Regions from separate parts of the Thermoanaerobacterium aotearoense genome, predicted to be linked through region 1. Evidence: a T-box and tRNA genes for the amino acid it is inferred to sense, from the RefSeq annotation. Region 1 holds a T-box; the other holds one or more tRNA genes.
What was found. A T-box is a leader RNA that pairs with one kind of tRNA and senses whether it is charged. The one in region 1 lies ahead of metG (methionine--tRNA ligase), so its partner is inferred to be a tRNA-Met.

Region 1 (9,587 bases):
ATAAGGATGATTTCCCAGGAGGACTTTTATCTATCCTCTATTCAGAGAAGATTGTACACAAAAGTTTAAGTCTATACCGGTTTAAAGGATATCCCGAATTATTTATTTAAAAGCAGCCTAAATGACTTTTTAGATGTGAAATATAAAGTCATTTATGATGAGATATGCATAATATGGGAGTTGAGTATTTAGAATAAATCCGAACATAGAAAGGCTATGTTAAATTATTATTTGCTGTATTGACTCTATACTTGATATAAATCGTGTATATTATACTAGAGGTGATATTATCTAACCCTTTATCCGGCAGGGTAGCAAGGGAGTAGAGTCCTTAAAAATTAACTTGCAGCTAAAGAAGGTAAAAGATAAAAAGTTTTAAAAGCATATTTAGCTATAAATCAATTTCAAGTTAAATAAGTTGAGTATGAACGGTATACATGATTGAAATATGAGGATTATTTACCATCAAAAGGATAATTTATTATTTTGTAGAAAAGGTAAACCTTATGATATGTTTATATTGTATTGCTTAATTCTATATAAAAAATAGAGGTTAATCTGTAACAAATATCATGATTTTAATGATGCTTGAAGAACAGTTTTGAGTATATTGAATTTCGGTACAATTAATAAATATTAGAATAATTATAAGGAATGATTACAAATATGAAAAAGTTAAATAAATTAAATGATTTAGAATATATTGTTATAATGGCGTTTTTATCGTATTTGATGGTGACAGTGATATTTAAGAATAAAATTATTATTCAGAATATAGCAAATCTAACTTCTAAAGATGGATTTATAAATATAGCAAAAGTGTTAGGAAAATTATTAATTCTTTATCCTATAATTAACACTTATTTATACCAGCGTATAGTAATATATATTTTGAAAAAATTTAATATAAAAAGTGATCTATTATTAATGCTTTTTTCGTCTTTACTTTTTGCTATTACGTATTATGATAGTTTTATTCCAATGTTTTTATTTGGAATTATTTTGTCGTATTCATATATTTTGTATAATAATAAAAAAATAACTTCTCAATCAATAACCTTGTTAATATATATGTTAACTAATTTCTTATCTATAGTAACAATTTTTGTTGAAAAGTTAAATTTGCTCATTAAATAGTTTATAAAGATAAGAGGTATCTTAATGAATATCAATAAGATAATTTGTAATTACATAAACAAAATTTCTGATCATGGTTATATTCTAATGATGGTAGTATTTTCATTCATAATAGATAATGTAATATTGATATATATGAATATTTCGAATATAAAGTTTAACGGTCCTAAGCTTGATATGTCACCAATATTAATACTGATTTTAGTAGGAATTGTTAGTCCAATATTTGAAACATACTTGTATCAAGTTATTTTGATTTATCTACTAAAAAAAATAAATTATTTAAATAATCATAAAATATTACTTATAATTGTGGCTTCAATAATTTTTGGCTTATCACATTGTTATAGTTATATATATATTTTTTCGACATTTTTGGCAGGATTGATTTTGAATTATTCATATGTAATCTATAAAAATAAAACTTTGACTCCATTTAAAATTGTTTTATCTATTCATAGTATTCATAATATAATAAATGCATTATTAATGATTTTTTAATATCTGTATAATGGGCCACTATTAATATTAATAAATATGATCCTTCAATAAAAATAAGTGATCAAGTCACTCGTGAACCATTTTACACATATCCAGTAATAGCTGAAAACAATGTAATAACTGATTTTTCAATCATATTAAAGAATGAAGAATGGCATGTTGTAGATTTTGGTGGAGCATTAACCAAAAATATTTATAAATTAGCAAGTGAAAATAACTTTAATCCGGATGACTGTTTTTTACTGAATTTTGGTGGTGATATATTTGTAATTGTTAATAAAAATGGAGAAGAGATGGCCTTTTCACCATATTACTCTGATCAAACTGCTGGTTTAAAAGAAAAAACACTTGTGAACAGCGATATTATTAAAAAATCTTTTATGAACAAAGTACATAATATTCAAGAAAAAGCAAAACAAGGAAATTATAAAACAATAGGCAGCAATGAAGCTCTATATGGACTTCCTCCGTTAGAATTCAAGCAGAAAGGCATTTTTGAACGTTTATCTATTTATTTTAATCATTTATTGTAATAAAGCTTATTACATAACTTGAAGCTTGTCTTACATATCATGTTAGGTGAACTTAGTAAAGCAGAAATTGAAGTTCCGAAAATCGGCACCTACTTCATAAAAAATGTGCCGAATTTCGGAACTTCCCAAATGTTGGAGTTAGAGTTATAATGTAATTAAACAGATGAATGGTCATTCGATGTTTAATAAAAAATAGTTAGTATACTGTTTTGTACCAAAATAGTATTACTAACTATAAAAGGGAGATGTTTAAAAATGTTAAAAAAGGTTGTTTCGTTGATTCTTGCTATAGTGCTACTTACAGTTTCAACTTTTAGTTCTGTTTTTGCTTTAGAAATCCCTTCAAATGAAAAAGCAATAAAATCCATAGAAGAAAATAGTTCTACTTATAATGTTACAAACATTGATTCTAAAACTGCAAAACCAATGATTGATGAATGGGTATACCAAATGAATACACCAATAGTTGGCACAGAAAGTGATTACAACATTCACGCTGGTATTACTAATAAAGATTTGGCCTTGAGTACTTGGTTAAAAAATATTGGAATTGATACTCTATCTTCAGCATTAGCTAATTATCTACCAAATCCAGTCACTAGATTGGTAGCAAGCGCTATTATTAGTGCTATCCAAAATTGTCCTTATGGCAATACACCTTCTCTTTATTATCACGAAAATGTCTGGTATTATGGTTCATCGCTAAATAAAGAAGTTATTGATGAATGGTATGCCGATGCAGCACATACCCAATATATTTGCACTACGAAATATTTTGCATCATTTCTATGATGTAAATAACCATAAGGAAGGAGTTTGTCTTTGAAGAGTTTATATGTTTGGCTAATAAGTATTGTAGTAAGTTTAATCATTTTTCTAATTGGTTTTGAAATGGCACGCTTTTCTGGACGGGTTTTTAAGTATTCCATACCGAAAGACAAAGAATCTAAAATTAAGTTTTTCTGCTTTATAGCAATTGTCGTCATAGCTGCCATATTAGATTTCTTTTATCCAAAAACATCTTCATTTTACTTAGCTCTGTTCACTGGATTAGCAGCCGGATTACCATATAGTTCTTCAGACAAAAATTCGAAAGATGATAAGAAGCAAAACACTTAAAGTAATTCAATTAGATAAAAATAATGGCGGGAATCACCCCGCCTTCTTTTTATTTCACCTTCGCACCGCTTTCTATATCTTTGTCGACAGTTACGACGGTCAATTTGCCTTCGTTTGATGCCGCCAAAATCATTCCGTACGATTCTATGCCTCTTAATTTTTTAGGCTCCAAGTTAGCAACGAGGACGAGTTTTTTGCCTACAAGTTCATCTGGTTTGTAATGCAGTGCAAGTCCTGATACAACTTGCCTTACCTCGTCGCCTACTTTAAGCTTAAGCTTTAACAATTTATCAGCGCCTTCTACTTTTTCGGCTTCCAATACTTCCGCAACCCTCAAATCGATCTTTGCAAAGTCATCTATTTTGATGTAATTTGTCTCTTTTTCTACATCTACTTTTTTAGGCGATTCTTTTTCAGCTTCTTTAAGCTCTTTTTCTACATCGATCCTCGGGAAAATATTCTCCCCTCTTTTGACTTTTGTGCCTGGTTTCAGTAAGCCGAATTTAAGGCTATCCCATGTCTTTAAGTCATCGCTGATTCCAAGCTGCTCGTATATTTTGATAGGCGTATTCGGCATAAACGGCGTTATCAAAATAGCGACAAACCTCAACGATTCAACAAGGTTGTAAAGAACAGTTTTAAGCCTTCCTTTCTTGTCTTCATCTTTTGCCAATACCCATGGCATCGTCTCGTCAATGTACTTATTTGCTCGCCCTACAAGCTTCCAAATCTCCGCAAGAGCATTTGAAAACTGCAGCTTATCCATATAGCTTTCAACAACTTTTGGCAAATTATTTGCTATGGATATTAGCTCATCATCAACATCATCTTTATCCGAAGTTTCAGGCACTACACTGTCGAAGTATTTTTCTACCATCGTTACAGTCCTGCTTAGAAGGTTTCCAAAGTCATTGGCAAGATCTGAGTTTATCCTGGAAATCAGAGCTTCATTTGAAAATACGCCATCTGCTCCAAACGGAACTTCTCTTAAAAGAAAATACCTTATGGCATCCACGCCGTATTTTGATACAAGCTCTTTCGGATCAACCACGTTGCCCTTCGATTTTGACATCTTGCCGCCTTCTAATATAAGCCAACCATGGCCAAACACTTTCTTAGGTAGAGGCAAATCCAGCGCCATAAGCATTGCAGGCCATATAATAGTGTGGAATCTTACGATCTCCTTTCCAACAAGGTGTACATCTGCCGGCCAATACTTTTTAAAATCTTCATCGTCATCTGTAGAATACCCCAGTGCAGTTATATAGTTAGAAAGAGCGTCAATCCAAACATACACAACGTGCTTTGGATCAAAGGGAACTTTTACGCCCCAATCAAAGGACGTTCTGGATACGCACAAGTCCTCAAGTCCGGATTTAATAAAGCTTACCATCTCATTTAGCCTTGATTCAGGCTGTATAAAGTCTGGATGCTCCTCGTAGTATTTAAGAAGTTTGTCAGCGTAATTTGAAAGCTTAAAGAAATAGCTTTCCTCTTTCACAAGCTCTACAGGTCTGCCGCAATCTGGACAGTTCCCATCTACAAGCTGTTTCTCCGTCCAAAACGTCTCGCAAGGTGTGCAGTACCAACCTTCGTATTCACTTTTGTATATGTCCCCTTTTTCGTAAAGCTTTGTAAATATCTTTTGCACAATCTCTTCGTGCTGCTGGTCCGTCGTCCTTATAAACTTATCATTGCTTATGTCCATTGTCTTCCACAAATCTTTTATCCACGCCACAATTTCATCTACATACTGTTTCGGCGTAACGCCTTTTTCTTTTGCCTTTCTCTGTATCTTCTGACCGTGCTCATCTGTTCCTGTCAAAAACATCACGTCATAACCTGTAAGCCTTTTAAACCGAGCCATCGCATCTGCAGCGACAGTCGTATAAGAATGACCTATATGCAGCTTATCGCTTGGATAATATATAGGTGTCGTAATGTAAAAAGTCTTCGCCATAAAAATCCTCCTCATCTTATAACTTTATTTTTAAGGCGTAAAAAAACCCGCCTCCCACTAAGGGGCGAGTTTGATCGCGATACCACCCTTTTCACATACGCCTCACGGCAGTATGCCTCGTAAAGTGCTGTCACACTCCTACTCTGTAACGGGAAATCCCGCCAAAGCCTACTTAGTTTCAGCTTTGAAGCTCAAGGTCCATGTTCAAAAGTTCATTCTCTGCTGGCTTTCACCTTAACCCAGCTCTCTTTAAGAGAAATTCCTTTCTACTCTTCCCTTCATTGCCTTTTTAATATATTATTTACATCATTACATAATAATATACTTTATCGCAAATACATTGTCAACTATATTTTCTCCATCCTCATTCTTTCTTCCACAAATTTTACTGCGTCTTCTCTGCTTTCTATTTCACCGTAAAATTGATTTTTTCTCAATTCGTACAGTATTTGATTTAAAAGCTTATAATCTTTAAGATCGAAATTGACTATTATATCAAGCGGCGTAAGAAGTGGTGTCTTCGTCCTTTCAAAGTCCATGTACCTTCTTAATAGCTTGGTTATGAAATTTCTATAGCATGAAGCTTCATTTAACCGGCCTTGTCCTTTCATAGCCGAGGTAACATCGGCCAACGACAAAAGCAAGCACCCCAAAGCATTTTCTTCAAGGTCTGAAAAAAACTTAAACAATGCTTTGTTTCCAATCCCATCTATGTACAGTGAAAATGGGTTTCCGTGGTACAAGACCATCTTCTTTATCAGGGATGCTTCTTTTTTCGCCAGTTTTAATCTTTTAGCTATATCTGCAACAATTTTTTCTCCCTTTACATCGTGATTGTAGAACTGAAGCCTGTTATCAGAATCTATATAAATGGCATCTTTTTTGCCGATTTCATGAAACATTGCAGCAAGTTTCAATACATCTTTTAGTTTGTTTCCCGAAGAAAGATCTTTATCAAGGTACTTTTTGACCAAATTCTCTATATCTGAAGGAAATCTAAGCTCATTTACAATCGTTTCATATTCTTCTATCGTTTTTATAGAATGATGCCATGAGTCTAAAACCTGATAATAGCACTTGCCTATCTCTTTCATCTCAGCTATCTCAGGAAAAATCGCATCGATTAACCCCAGCTCGTCCATCATTTGTACGTATTTGAAGGACTCCTTTGACTTAAGTATAGAATATATTTCACTCATAATCCTTTCTGAAGAAACATTCTCAATCAAATCGGCTTTTTCTCTTATAAGATTTTTGGAATCCTCATCTATGGAAAAATTGTATTTGGCTGCAAATCTAATAGCTCTAAGCATCCTTAAAGGGTCATCATCGAAGGAACTTTTCCCTACGCATTTTATCTTCTTTTCTCTTAAATCCTTTAGCCCGCCTAAAGGATCTATTATCAAGTCTACATCAAAAAAATCATTTAGCCTTATTGCCATCGCATTTATCGTAAAATCCCTATGAAGCAAATCTTCATCTATATTTTCGCCTCTGATTTGCGTAAAATCCAGCACTATATTTTCATACACGACTCTATATGTTCCTCTGTCCTCTGCATAAGGCACGTAAGAGCCTTTTAGCTTATCACATACAAGCTTTGAAACCGAAGCAGCATCACCTAATACAGCAAAATCATAATCGCTTATATCTACATTTAGTATTCTGTCCCTTATAGTTCCTCCTACAATATAGACTTTTTCGGCCTCATCAGATAGTATGCGCTTTATCCTATTTATCAATATCCCCATATCATGTAAACTCCTCGTTTTTTATTATTACTGCCTTTAGTATATCAAATTTGAACCGTTAAAAAAACAGTCTGCTATAAAAAACAGATGACAGTATTGCGGCGATATCGGCAGCAATGCCTGCTACTATGGAATGCCTCATCTTTTTGACTCCAACAGATCCAAAATAAACTGCTAAGACGTAAAACGTAGTCTCAGTGGAGCCGTACATGACAGAAGCAAGTTTGGCTGTAAATGAATCAGGCCCATGGGATTTAATAAGTTCCGTCGCTATGCCTAATGCACCGCTTCCAGATAGAGGCCTTATGAGTGCCAATGGCACTACATCTGACGGCATCCCAATTTTTGCAGTAAGCGGTGAAATCCACTTTGCAAAGATATCTAAAGTACCTGATGCCCTTAAGACTCCCACTGCCACCAACATTGCCAGCAAAGCAGGAAATATTTTTATTATTGTATTAATGCCTTCTTTTGCACCATCTAAAAAGACTTCATAGACTTTTACATGTTTAATTAACCCGTATGCAGGAATCAAAAGCATTATGGCTGGAATTATAAACTCAGAAATTGATTTAAGCAAAAATATCACTCCTTAAAAAGTGATGACTTTTCAAGTGATTTTACGACCACAAGGCCTACGGTTAAAGCTGTAACGCTGGATAAAAGTCCAGCCAATACAAAATCTGCTGGATTTTTCGCACCCAAAGAAGCCCTTAACCCTATCATTACAGCAGGGAGAAGCTGAACTGATGCAGTATTTATGACGAGAAATGTGCACATGGAGTTAGATGCAACATCCCTTTTATTCAACTCTTGAAGGTACTCCATAGCCTTAATTCCAAAAGGCGTGGCCGCATTGCCTAACCCCAACATATTAGCCGATATATTCATTATCATAGCACCAATGGCAGGATGATCTTTAGGTATTTCAGGGAATAGTTTTATTATGGCTGGTTTTAAGACCTTTGCCAGCATGTCCATAAGCCCAGATTTTTCAGCTATCTGCATTATACCCAACCATAAAGACATGATGCCTACGAGTCCTATTGATATTGTGACAGCCGACTCAGATGAATCAATTATAGCTTTTGATACTTCCCCCATCCTACCGTTTATCATACCGACAACAATACCTACACCAATCATGAAGATCCATATATAATTTATCAACTTTATCTCCCCCATCCTATAAAAATTTATGTTATTTTTAAAAAAAAATGCCATTAAACTATTGACTTATTTTTCAAAACTTGGTATTATTAGAATGCAAAGAATTTGTCGAATTTTGTAGTTTTAGGAGGGGAGAGATATGTTGAAATCCACAGGAATTGTAAGAAAAGTGGACGAGTTGGGAAGAGTTGTCATTCCTATCGAACTTAGAAGGACTCTGAATATTGCAGAAAGAGACGCTTTGGAAATCTACGTGGATGGCGAGCAGATTGTGCTTAAAAAGTACGAGCCTGCATGTATTTTCTGCGGCAATGCAGAAAATGTCGTCAATTACAAAGGCAAAAACATCTGCAAAGCATGCCTCGATGACATTAAAAAAAGCGAATAATATTAAAAAATAATAGAAGTTTTACTTCTATTATTTTTTTACTCTGTTACTTCATTTTTATCATAAGGCTCTATATGAACGATGACTTCAGTGACACCAGGTATTTCCTTTTTTAATTTTTCTTCCAACTGATCAGCTATATAATGGGCATCTGTTATGTTTTCACTCGGGTCAACCATTATATGCATGTCTATATTTATGTCGTCTTCTCTGCCTCTGCTTCTTATTTGATGGCAAGAAAGCACACCTTTTACAGATAAAGCGATGTCGCGGATTTTTTCTGAATCTATCACTATTCTGTCGCACAGTATATCAGAGCTATGCTTTATTATTTCAATACCTGCTTTTACGATGAATATTGATATTGCTACAGACATCAGCGGATCGATGTATGGCGGTATTCCAAGTTTTAATGCAATAAGCGTAATAAGAACAGAGACAGACACGTATATGTCGCTTTTTGTGTGGAGTGAATCAGATACAAGTATGTCGCTTTTTAAATTTACTCCTTGTCTGTACTCATAAGTGAATACAAATATATTAAGCAATAATGTAGTAATCATTATTATGAAGCTATCTAAGGTGATTTTTGGTTCTACAGGATTTAAAAGCCTTCCATAAGCTTCTCTTAGTATAGTATAGCTTACTGCAAACAGCATCACAGATATAAAAATTGATGAAAATGTCTCAAATTTTTTATGTCCATAAGGATGTTCTTCGTCCTGCGGTTTTGACGCTAAATATATGCCTACAAGACCTACTATATTGCCTGAGCTATCTGATAATGAATGAAACCCATCAGCTACCATGCTGGCGCTTTTTATATGCAAACCGTATAAAAGTTTAGCCAACGCCACAGCTATATTTATAAACAGTATGAGTATCAAAACATTCTTTATCTTTTTAAATGAATTCATTATAAAACCCCTTTGTATCAATTGATAATTTTTAATATAATACATATTATATGCTTAAACTAAAAATTATGCAATATATTAAGATACTTTTATGGTTAAAGATTATTGATT
Region 2 (9,587 bases), 170 kb from region 1:
AAAAGATGATTTACAGGCATCCTCATGTGTTTGGAGTTGAGGAAATAGCTACTTCAGCAGATGTTCTAAAAAGGTGGGATGAGATAAAAAAAGATGAAAAAGGCTTTAAATCCCACACAAATGAGTTAAAAAGTGTTCCAAGGTCTATGCCAGCATTGATTAGGGGTTATAAAGTACAAGAGAAAGCGGCAAAAGTAGGCTTTGACTGGGACAATGTAGACGACGCAATGGCAAAAGTCTATGAAGAATTAAATGAATTTAAGGAGGTGTATAAAGGGAAAGACGAAAATGATAAAGTAGAAGAATTAGGAGATTTGATTTTTGCTGTCGTAAATGTTGCTAGATTTTTAAAAATTGACCCCGAAATTGCTGTCCATAAGACCATTGAAAAATTCATCCAAAGGTTCAATTACATAGAAGATGCAGCAGAGAAATCTGGACATAAATTGGAAGATATGACATTATCTGAGATGGATAGCCTTTGGAACGAGGCAAAAATGAATAAATTTAATAAAAAAGCACAAAAATAAGCTTAAACTAGCAGGATTTTTAAGATTTGTGAAGAATAAATAAGTGTAGTATAAATTACTAAGGAGGTATTATGGTGAATAAGGCAGATCTTGTTACTAAAATTGCAGAAAAAAGTGAGTTAACAAAAAAGGATGCAGAAAAGGCATTAAATGCATTTGTTGATGCAGTTCAAGAAGCTTTAAAACAAGGAGACAAAGTTCAGTTAGTAGGTTTTGGAACATTTGAAGTGAGGGAAAGAGCAGAAAGAAAGGGCAGAAATCCTCAGACAAAAGAGGAAATTACGATTCCTGCTTCAAAAGCACCAGTATTTAAAGCAGGAAAGGCATTAAAAGATTTAGTAAATGCATAAGATCAGGTCATATGACCTGATTGTTTTTTTGGAGGACGATGGACATGCGGCTTGATAAGTTTTTGAAAGTGTCCAGGCTTATAAAAAGAAGGACAGTGGCAAAAGAAGCTTGCGACAAGGGAATGGTATTTGTAAATGGAAAAGTGGCAAAAGCAGGCGATATTTTAAAAGTAGGCGATGTGGTAGAGATTAATTTTGGCAGTAGAGTAATAAAAGCGGAAGTTTTAGATGTAAAAGATCATGTGCTTAAAGATGACGCTGCTAAAATGTACAGGTTACTATAAAAAAGAATTAAATAGGACAATCCTTCCCATACTAAGATAAGGAATGAATTTTGAATGGGAGGGATTTTTTATGGCTAAAATAAAGTGGATTTTAATTTTTTTTATTTTTATGTTTGTTTCGACGTCATGTGGTACGCCAGCCAAAAAGCCTATACAGCCAACAAAAGAGAAAACAACGCTTCCTAAAATACCTGATAAAATAAGCCGTGGATATAATAAAGAGCCTGTCTTGAAAGTCTACATTACACAGACGGGGAAAATAGAGACAATGCCTTTGGAACAATATGTCATGGGAACAGTCGCAGGTGAAATAAAAAACGATTGGCCGCTTGAGGCATTGAAAGCACAAGCAATATTGGCGAGAAGCTACGTCTTAAATTTTGTCAATAATGAAAAATCAAAATACACAGATGCGGATATATCGACTGATTTCGAAGAAGCGCAAGCGTGGAATCCGTCAAATATCAATTCGAATATAAAGAAAGCGGTGAATGACACGAGGGGATTAGTGGCGGTATACGATGGAAAATACATCGAAGCATGGTTTCATTCAGATGCTGCAGGCAGAACGGCATTGGCTAAAGAAGGGCTTAATTATAAAAAAAGTGAGCCACCATACACAGAAAGTGTAAAATCAGACGATATTAAAGTAGCTCCTCCCAATATAAGAAATTGGTCATATACTTTTACAAAGCAGGAAGTTTTAAGTGCTTTAAACAAGATGGGCATAGAAATAAGCGATTTTAAAACAGTAAAGATAGGAGCGAAAGGAATATCTGGCAGGACGGTACTTCTGGACTTTGATAAAATACCTGTAAATGCGCCAGATTTTAGGATTGCTATTGGAAGTGAAAAGATGAAGTCTACAATGTTAGACAGTGTCAAATACGATGGAAGTAATCTTACAATAAAGGGAAGAGGCTTTGGGCACGGTGTTGGCATGTCTCAATGGGGAGCATATCAGATGGCTAAAAATGGAGCTAAAGCCAGTGACATCATAATGCATTATTTTAGAAATATAAATATTGTAAAACTTTGGGAGTAAAGAGAGCCAAAAGCTCTCTTTTTTGTTCTAAAAAATCTATGTGGACATAAAATTATTCTAAAAGAGGAGGTGTTATGATGGATGATAGAAAAGGGACAAACATCAACAAACCGCAAAATATCTCTGTGCAAAATAGGGAAAAGATGCAAATAACAGGCGTGGACAATGTTGTAAGTTTTGATGATGAAACTGTTGTGCTGGAAACATCAATGGGTATTCTCACGATTAAAGGCCAAGAACTTCACATAAATAAGCTGAATTTGGACGATGGAAATGTATCAATAGATGGCGAACTTATAAGTATTGTTTACAGCGATAGAGGCGGATTAATGGGTAAATCTGGCGGCTTTTTAAGCAGGATGTTTAGATGAATTTGAGAATTGATGTATTCCTTTAAATCATGTATTATAATAATAGATGATTTAAAGGGGATATGCTTTATGGATACTTATGTGCTTGTAGATTTTGATGGAACAATAACAAAAGAAGACACGTGTTATGCGATGGTAAAGGCTTTTGCTAAAGACGGCTGGCAAGAGATAGAGAAAGATTGGGAAGAAGGCAAGATAACTACGGAAGAATGTGCATTAGAGACATTTAAGCTTATGGACATGGATGAAGAAAAATTGAAATCATTGCTTTTGACGATGGAAATAGATTTATACTTTAAAGATTTCATGGAGTTTTGCAAAGATAGAGGCTATAAAGTTATAATAGTCAGCGATGGCTATGACTTCAACATAAGGACTGTCTTAGATAAATACAATATTGGCATAGAGTATTTTAGCAATAAACTGGACTTTCGCGACGGTAAAATTGTGGCATCATTTAATACATCTGATGATTGCGATAAATGTGGTTCTTGCAAGTTGGACATCTTAAAAAAGTATAAGAATGAAAACACGCGGATTATCTATATTGGCGATGGTTACTCTGATATTTGCATTTCAAAACATGCCGATTTGCTTTTTGCAAAAGGTGTGTTGTTAAAATACTGTGAGGACAATGGCATTCCATTTGTTCCATTTGGAGATTTTAGAGACATCATGGAATATTTAGAAAAAAGCGATAAACTATTTTAAGTTTATCGCTTTTGCTATTGGAGGTACAACTTGTTTTTTTCTCGATATGACGTATGGAAGGTAAAAATGATTGTCATCGATATTTATGTTAAATGCTCTTTCTAATAACTCCTTGTGATTGCCTGCAAACAAGAACAAAGAGCCCTCGTTGATTATATCTGTCAGCATTAGCAAAAGCATATCAAAGCTTTTGTTTTTTCTTTCCTCTTCCATGAATTTAAGAAGATCATCTTTAAGATTTCCGATGCTTGACAGTGTATTGACTTGTCCTATGCCAACTTTTAAGTTGCCGATTAAAAATTCTTTAAAGTCGGTATAAAATATCTCTTCAACTGTTTTGCCTTTTAAGGATGTGCCGGCTTCAAACATCTCTTTGCCGAAAGACTCTATATCTATCTCAGCTATTTCAGCTAATTTTTTTGCCGCTCGTATATCTTCTGGTGTGCATGTTGGCGATTTGAATACAAGCGTGTCTGATAATATGGCTGCACACATAAGCCCTGCAATACGCTTATCTGGCGTTATACCTCTCTCTTCATAGATTTTATTGATTATTGTAGAAGAACAGCCTACAGGCTGGTTTCTAAATAGTATAGGTTGATTTGTTTCAATGCCGCCAACTCGGTGGTGGTCAATGATTTCAAGGATAGTAGCATCCTCTATCCCATCAACGGCTTGAGACAATTCGTTGTGATCTACAAGTATTATTTTCTTTCTTTCATAGTCCAATATGTGACGCCTTGCCAATAGACCCAATACTTTCCCTTCATCATCAACCACAGGGAAATTTCTATATCTGTATTTTAACATTGTCTGTCTTACATCATCTATGTAATCACTGTCTTTAAATGTGACAATGTCATCTTTGATCATTATAAGTAATACAGGCAAGCATTGGTTTATAAGCTTTATGGTATCAAAAGTGTCGCAAGGTACTACTATTAAAGTGGAGTCAAACTTTTTTGCTTCTTCTATGACTGCATTCGATGGGGCTTCACCACCAGTGATTATTATGGTCTTTGCGCCTTTTTTTATTGATTCTAATTGGATGTTTTCTCTGTTTCCTACGATTAATGTCATGCCAGGTTCTATTCTGCTTACCACACTTTGCGTTTGCATGGCGGCGACAATTATATCGCCTCTTACAAATTCTTCATTCTTTAAGATTAGCTTTCCGTTTAATGTCTTTATGATGTTTTCAACTGGGATAGTGTAATTTGACAACTCATGTGATGATGTCAGGTATGCTTTTGCAAGGTCTCCCATAGTTGCAATGCCTTTTAATTTATTTTCATCATCTACAACCACAATTGTCTTGGAATTGTTACTTAATAAAATATTCCAAGCTTCATACATTGGTGCTTTTTCGCTTATGGTAAGTGGTTTATCATAAGCAATATCGCCAACCTGAGTATATACATTGTCTATCAATAGTGGTTCATTTACATCAAAATAGTCTAATACAAATTGCGTTTCCCTGTTAATAGGCCCAAGCCTTACTGGTACTGCATCTATTTTGTCAGCTATTCTCTTTAAATTGGCGTATGCGATCGCTGAACAAATGGAATCAGTATCTGGATTTTTATGCCCTGAAACAAATACAACACTCATATTCAATTTCTCCTTTGTTTAGATTTTTAAACTTCGCAAATTGTTTAAGATTGAAAGTTATGTAAGATTGTCATGAATATCGGTTGGCGCATTAAATGAATCATATCAAATTCCCACATAAATATAATATAATATGAGGAGGTATAATGTAAATGGTAATGAATGTTGAGAGTCAACTTTATTCTTTTCTTGTCATGTTATATGGTGGCATAATAATCGCTATTTTATACGATATATATAAATTGTTTAGATTTATACTAAGGCCAAAGAGGATTGGAACTGACATAGGAGATATTATCTATTGGATATTGGCTACAATCGTATTTATATTTTTTTTATATGTAAGTAATTACGCAGAAATAAGGTTTTATTCATTTCTTGGTCTTTTGATTGGCATACTTTTGTACGATATATTTTTAAGCCCTATTGTGATGAAAATACTGCTATTTTTTTATAAGGTCATAAAAAATACAGTGATATGGGTATATAAAATTGCATCATATCCATTTGTTGCTATTTATAAAATTTTATCGGTGCCTTTACGATATATTTCAAAGGTACTGGGCATTCCCGGTAAATTAATCAATAATACAATATCACATTTTAATATTTTTAAGAGAAAAAAATAAAGGATTTTTCTAATAAATGTCGAATATATTTAAAAGACTAAAAATGTGTGTGTGAGGTATGTTAACCATGAAACAAAGGAGAAAAATGAAGTTAAAACCTGCTCTTTTGATTCTTTTTGTCGTGTACATATTATTTACGCTTGTAAAACAGCAAATGACGTTAAATGTGCTGGATAAAAAATTGAATGCGGCTACTACGCAGGTAAATGCTGCTGAAGAAGAGAATAAAAAATTAAATAATCAGATAAAATATATAAAGACAGATGAATTTATCGAAAATGAAGCCAGGCAAAAATTAGGGCTTATCAAAAAAGGAGAGATAATGTTTATAGATACTGCTAAGGATACACAAAATTCCTCGAATTAAGGCGAATTTTTTAATATGCTTGATAGAAATGACTTTTTAATATATAATAAACATATTAGTAATCAAATAAAAAGAGGGAGGATAAACATTTATATGCCATTTCAGGTAGGAGAGGTAGTTGAAGGAACTGTTCTAAACATCACAGATTTTGGAGCGTTTGTTCAATTACCAGAAGGCAAAACAGGGCTAGTCCACATATCAGAAGTTGCTAACACGTATGTAAAAGACATAAACGAGTTTTTGAAAGAAAACGACAAGGTGAAGGTAAAGATTCTTTCTATGGATAAGGGCGGAAGAATAAGCCTATCAATAAAAAAGGCTTTGCCAAAGCCAAAACAGGCAAAAAGCAACAAAGGCTATGACGGTGACAATTATAACAATCGGAATAATAATATATCTTTTGAAGAAAGGATATCAAAATTTTTAAAGGATTCTGACGAAAGGCAGCAGCAGCTTAAGAAAAATTTTGATTCAAAAAGAAGAGGCGGCGGTTATAAAAGAAACGCTAGTTATTAAAACTTCGGGTAAGCCCGAAGATTTTTTATGGGAGGACTAATATGAGGTGTTCTGTTATCGATATAGGAACAAATTCTGTCCGCCATCTTGTCTGCGATGTGGATGGAGAAAATATTAAACACATAAAGAAGGATGTTAAAATAACGAGGCTTGGAGATTCTGTGTCGAAAAATGCAAAATTATCCACTGATGCTATTGGAAGAACAGCAAATGCAATAAAAGCTTTTTTAGATGATGCTGAAAATCTCAAGGTACAAGATATATATGCTTTTGCTACATCTGCAGTTAGGGATGCTAAAAATGCTGATAGTCTTATAAATGAACTTACAAAACTTGGTATAAATGTTGATATAATAGATGGTGAGACTGAAAGCCTTTATGGATATATTGGTGTCTCGTACGGAACAAAAAAAGATAATGTGCTGGTTTTAGATGTTGGTGGAGGAAGCACAGAATTTTCATATCTTAATGAAAACCTCGTGAAAAAAAGTTTTGACATAGGTGCTTTAAGACTTACTGAGAAATTTGTAAAGAATGATCCTATTTCGATTGATGAGTATAATAATATAAGCCTATATATAACAGACATGCTTACGCCGTTTATAAGCGAGAATCGAGAAATACCTACAGATATAGTAGTCATAGGTGGCACAATAACAACACTTGCTGCTATGTCACAGGATTTAAAAATGTATTCGAGAGAATTAGTTCATGGATATGTGCTCAGTAAAAGCGAAATAAAAAGGTTGCTGGATTTAATGATGTCGTTGAGCTTGGACGAAAGAAGACTTTTAAATGGCTTGCAGCCTGAAAGAGCTGATATTATCGTTGCTGGCACAATAATAGTCTATACAATTTTAAAACTTTTGAACTGCACTTCAATTACCGTAAGCGAGTGGGATAATTTGGAGGGCGCTTTAGTAGAAAAATATATAAAAGAAACTAATGGGAAAAACTAATGGGAAAATAGGCAATTAATTTATGGCGCTGTATGCAAATAATATATGCACCACAATGGAGAAAAAGATGGATTACAAGCTTTGGAAGAAATAACCGATGCTTATTTTGCTGTATATAGAGAAAAAACAAAAAAGCTGAGATTACCTGTTGCTCAGCTTTTGTCCTAATTCCAATATTTTATTGTCATGATATAACGTCTTAATCGTCATGTTGTTTACATCTATTTGTACTCTATCAATTTTTTCACTTATTTCATCAATTTTTTCGTGAACAATCTGTCTATCATCAAATAAAGCTCTTATTTTATCAGTTATCTCATTATCAATCTTAGTGCCAAGTTTCTTTATTTCTTCTTTTGCAGTATGTAATTCAGATTTTAGATCAGTCATTTCCTCTTTTACATTATACACTTCCCGACTTTAAATCAGTCATTTCTTCTTTTATACTATAAACTTCAGATTTTAAACCAGCCATTTCATCTTTTACACTATAAACTTCAGATTTTAAATCAGTCATTTCTTCTTTTACACTATAAACTTCAGATTTTAAACCAGTCATTTCTTCTTTTATACTATCTACATCTGACCTCAAATCAGTTATTGCTTTATTTAAGTCTCCTATATTATTGTTGATTTTTTCCAACAAAAAAAGAATTTTTTCTTCCTCCATCAACAAAAACCTCTCTTTGGCACAAAATTTTTCTCATAGATTTATTCTAATTTATAAAGTTTATAAATTCAATAGTATTTAAGACTCATTTTAAAGCTTTTTTCATGTTTATTTAATGTATTTAATATTATCTTATATTAAAAAAACATATAAAAAAATCACTCACCTTTCTTGGTAAATGATTATGCTCATTCATTTTGACTATATGTTTTTTAAAAACCTCAAACTGTTGATTTTACTTGGAAGTAGCGGCGAGTGGAGTCGAACCACCGACACTGCGGGTATGAACCGCATGCTCTAGCCAACTGAGCTACGCCGCCATGTTTGGTTGCGGGGGCAGGACTTGAACCTGCGACCTCCGGGTTATGAGCCCGACGAGCTGCCAACTGCTCCACCCCGCGATGCACTATTTAATTGGTGCCGGAGACCGGAATCGAACCGGTACGGGCTTTAAAGGCCCGCAGGATTTTAAGTCCTGTGCGTCTGCCAGTTCCGCCACTCCGGCACTCACATCAACCAGCGACATCATTAATTATATTACATAAAGAACAATAAGTCAATACCTTTATGAATATAGTTTGTGTTGCAAATGAAATCATGTCTTTTCGGGATTTAAATATACTAACTAAATTTGACAAAAGTCGTTAATTTTATATAATTTATTATAGTACTTTACAAGAAGTTAAAAAATTAACAACTCAAGGAGGGTTAAGATTGATAACTATATCTAAAGATGAGATGCTTGACTTTTTTCATAAGTTAACAGCTTTTTTACCTTTGCTTTTTGAGGACAGTGTATCTTTTGCTATTGTAGATAATGAAAAATATTTAGAAATACAAAATTGCGATGAGCTTCCTATTAATGCAAAAGTAGGCGATGCAATTCCAGAGGGTGGAGCAGCCTTTGAAGCTCTTAGAACTGGAAACTATATTATAAAAGATGTACCAAAAGAAGTATATGGAGTGCCATTTAAGTCATATGCTATCCCTATAAAAGATTACGATAACACTGTAATTGGAGTCCTACTTATGGGGAAAAGTTTAGAGAAAAGACATAAAGTATTGTCACTATCAGAAAGTTTGGCATCATCACTTGAGCAAATATCTTCATCAATTCAGGAGGTTTCCTCTGGAGTTGAGATTGTAGTTAATTCTAATACTAAGATATTGGAAGAAGTAAATAAAGCTATTGAAAATACGAAAGGTACTGATGATGTTTTAAAATTTGTTCAAAACATTTCTAAACAGACGAATTTATTAGGTTTGAACGCGGCTATTGAGGCTGCAAGAGCTGGCGAAAAGGGTAAAGGCTTTAGTGTAGTTGCTGAAGAAATACGAAAGCTATCTAATAGCAGCAGTGAATCAATAAGTAGAATAGACTCGATATTAGAAAAAATACAGGAATCCATAAAAAGTATATCTGACAAAATAAATGAATCAAGTTCATTTTTTGAGACGCAAGCTACCGCTTTTGAAGAAATTAGTTCTTCTATAGAGGAATTAAGTGCTACTTCTCGGCTTTTAGAAGATCTATCTAGAAGTTT

Region 2: it has a tRNA-Met gene. The T-box ahead of metG (methionine--tRNA ligase) is inferred to sense a tRNA for this amino acid. The anticodon was not compared.

The regions. Positions count from the first base shown of each region.
Region 1 is NZ_CP047602.1:2,543,225-2,552,811, forward strand. Features, by position in the region: gene GSH73_RS12730 (type II CAAX prenyl endopeptidase Rce1 family protein) at 667-1,137, shown strand; gene GSH73_RS13885 (CPBP family glutamic-type intramembrane protease) at 1,315-1,638, shown strand; gene GSH73_RS12740 (hypothetical protein) at 1,932-2,171, shown strand; gene GSH73_RS12745 (hypothetical protein) at 2,427-2,963, shown strand; gene GSH73_RS12750 (hypothetical protein) at 2,988-3,290, shown strand; gene metG (methionine--tRNA ligase) at 3,340-5,250, opposite strand; T-box leader at 5,308-5,541, opposite strand; gene GSH73_RS12760 (CCA tRNA nucleotidyltransferase) at 5,598-7,001, opposite strand; gene GSH73_RS12765 (spore maturation protein) at 7,060-7,581, opposite strand; gene GSH73_RS12770 (nucleoside recognition domain-containing protein) at 7,587-8,171, opposite strand; gene GSH73_RS12775 (AbrB/MazE/SpoVT family DNA-binding domain-containing protein) at 8,311-8,559, shown strand; gene GSH73_RS12780 (cation diffusion facilitator family transporter) at 8,598-9,476, opposite strand.
Region 2 is NZ_CP047602.1:2,369,404-2,378,990, reverse strand. Features, by position in the region: gene yabN (bifunctional methyltransferase/pyrophosphohydrolase YabN) at 1-530, shown strand, start outside; gene GSH73_RS11935 (HU family DNA-binding protein) at 605-880, shown strand; gene GSH73_RS11930 (RNA-binding S4 domain-containing protein) at 925-1,164, shown strand; gene GSH73_RS11925 (SpoIID/LytB domain-containing protein) at 1,235-2,209, shown strand; gene yabP (sporulation protein YabP) at 2,287-2,580, shown strand; gene GSH73_RS11915 (MtnX-like HAD-IB family phosphatase) at 2,650-3,291, shown strand; gene GSH73_RS11910 (putative manganese-dependent inorganic diphosphatase) at 3,283-4,902, opposite strand; gene yabQ (spore cortex biosynthesis protein YabQ) at 5,055-5,531, shown strand; gene GSH73_RS11900 (FtsB family cell division protein) at 5,599-5,898, shown strand; gene GSH73_RS11895 (S1 domain-containing RNA-binding protein) at 5,992-6,414, shown strand; gene GSH73_RS11890 (Ppx/GppA phosphatase family protein) at 6,456-7,373, shown strand; gene GSH73_RS11885 (hypothetical protein) at 7,515-7,763, opposite strand; gene GSH73_RS11880 (hypothetical protein) at 7,777-8,043, opposite strand; tRNA gene GSH73_RS11875 (tRNA-Met) at 8,290-8,363, opposite strand; tRNA gene GSH73_RS11870 (tRNA-Met) at 8,369-8,444, opposite strand; tRNA gene GSH73_RS11865 (tRNA-Leu) at 8,459-8,548, opposite strand; gene GSH73_RS11860 (methyl-accepting chemotaxis protein) at 8,782-9,587, shown strand, end outside.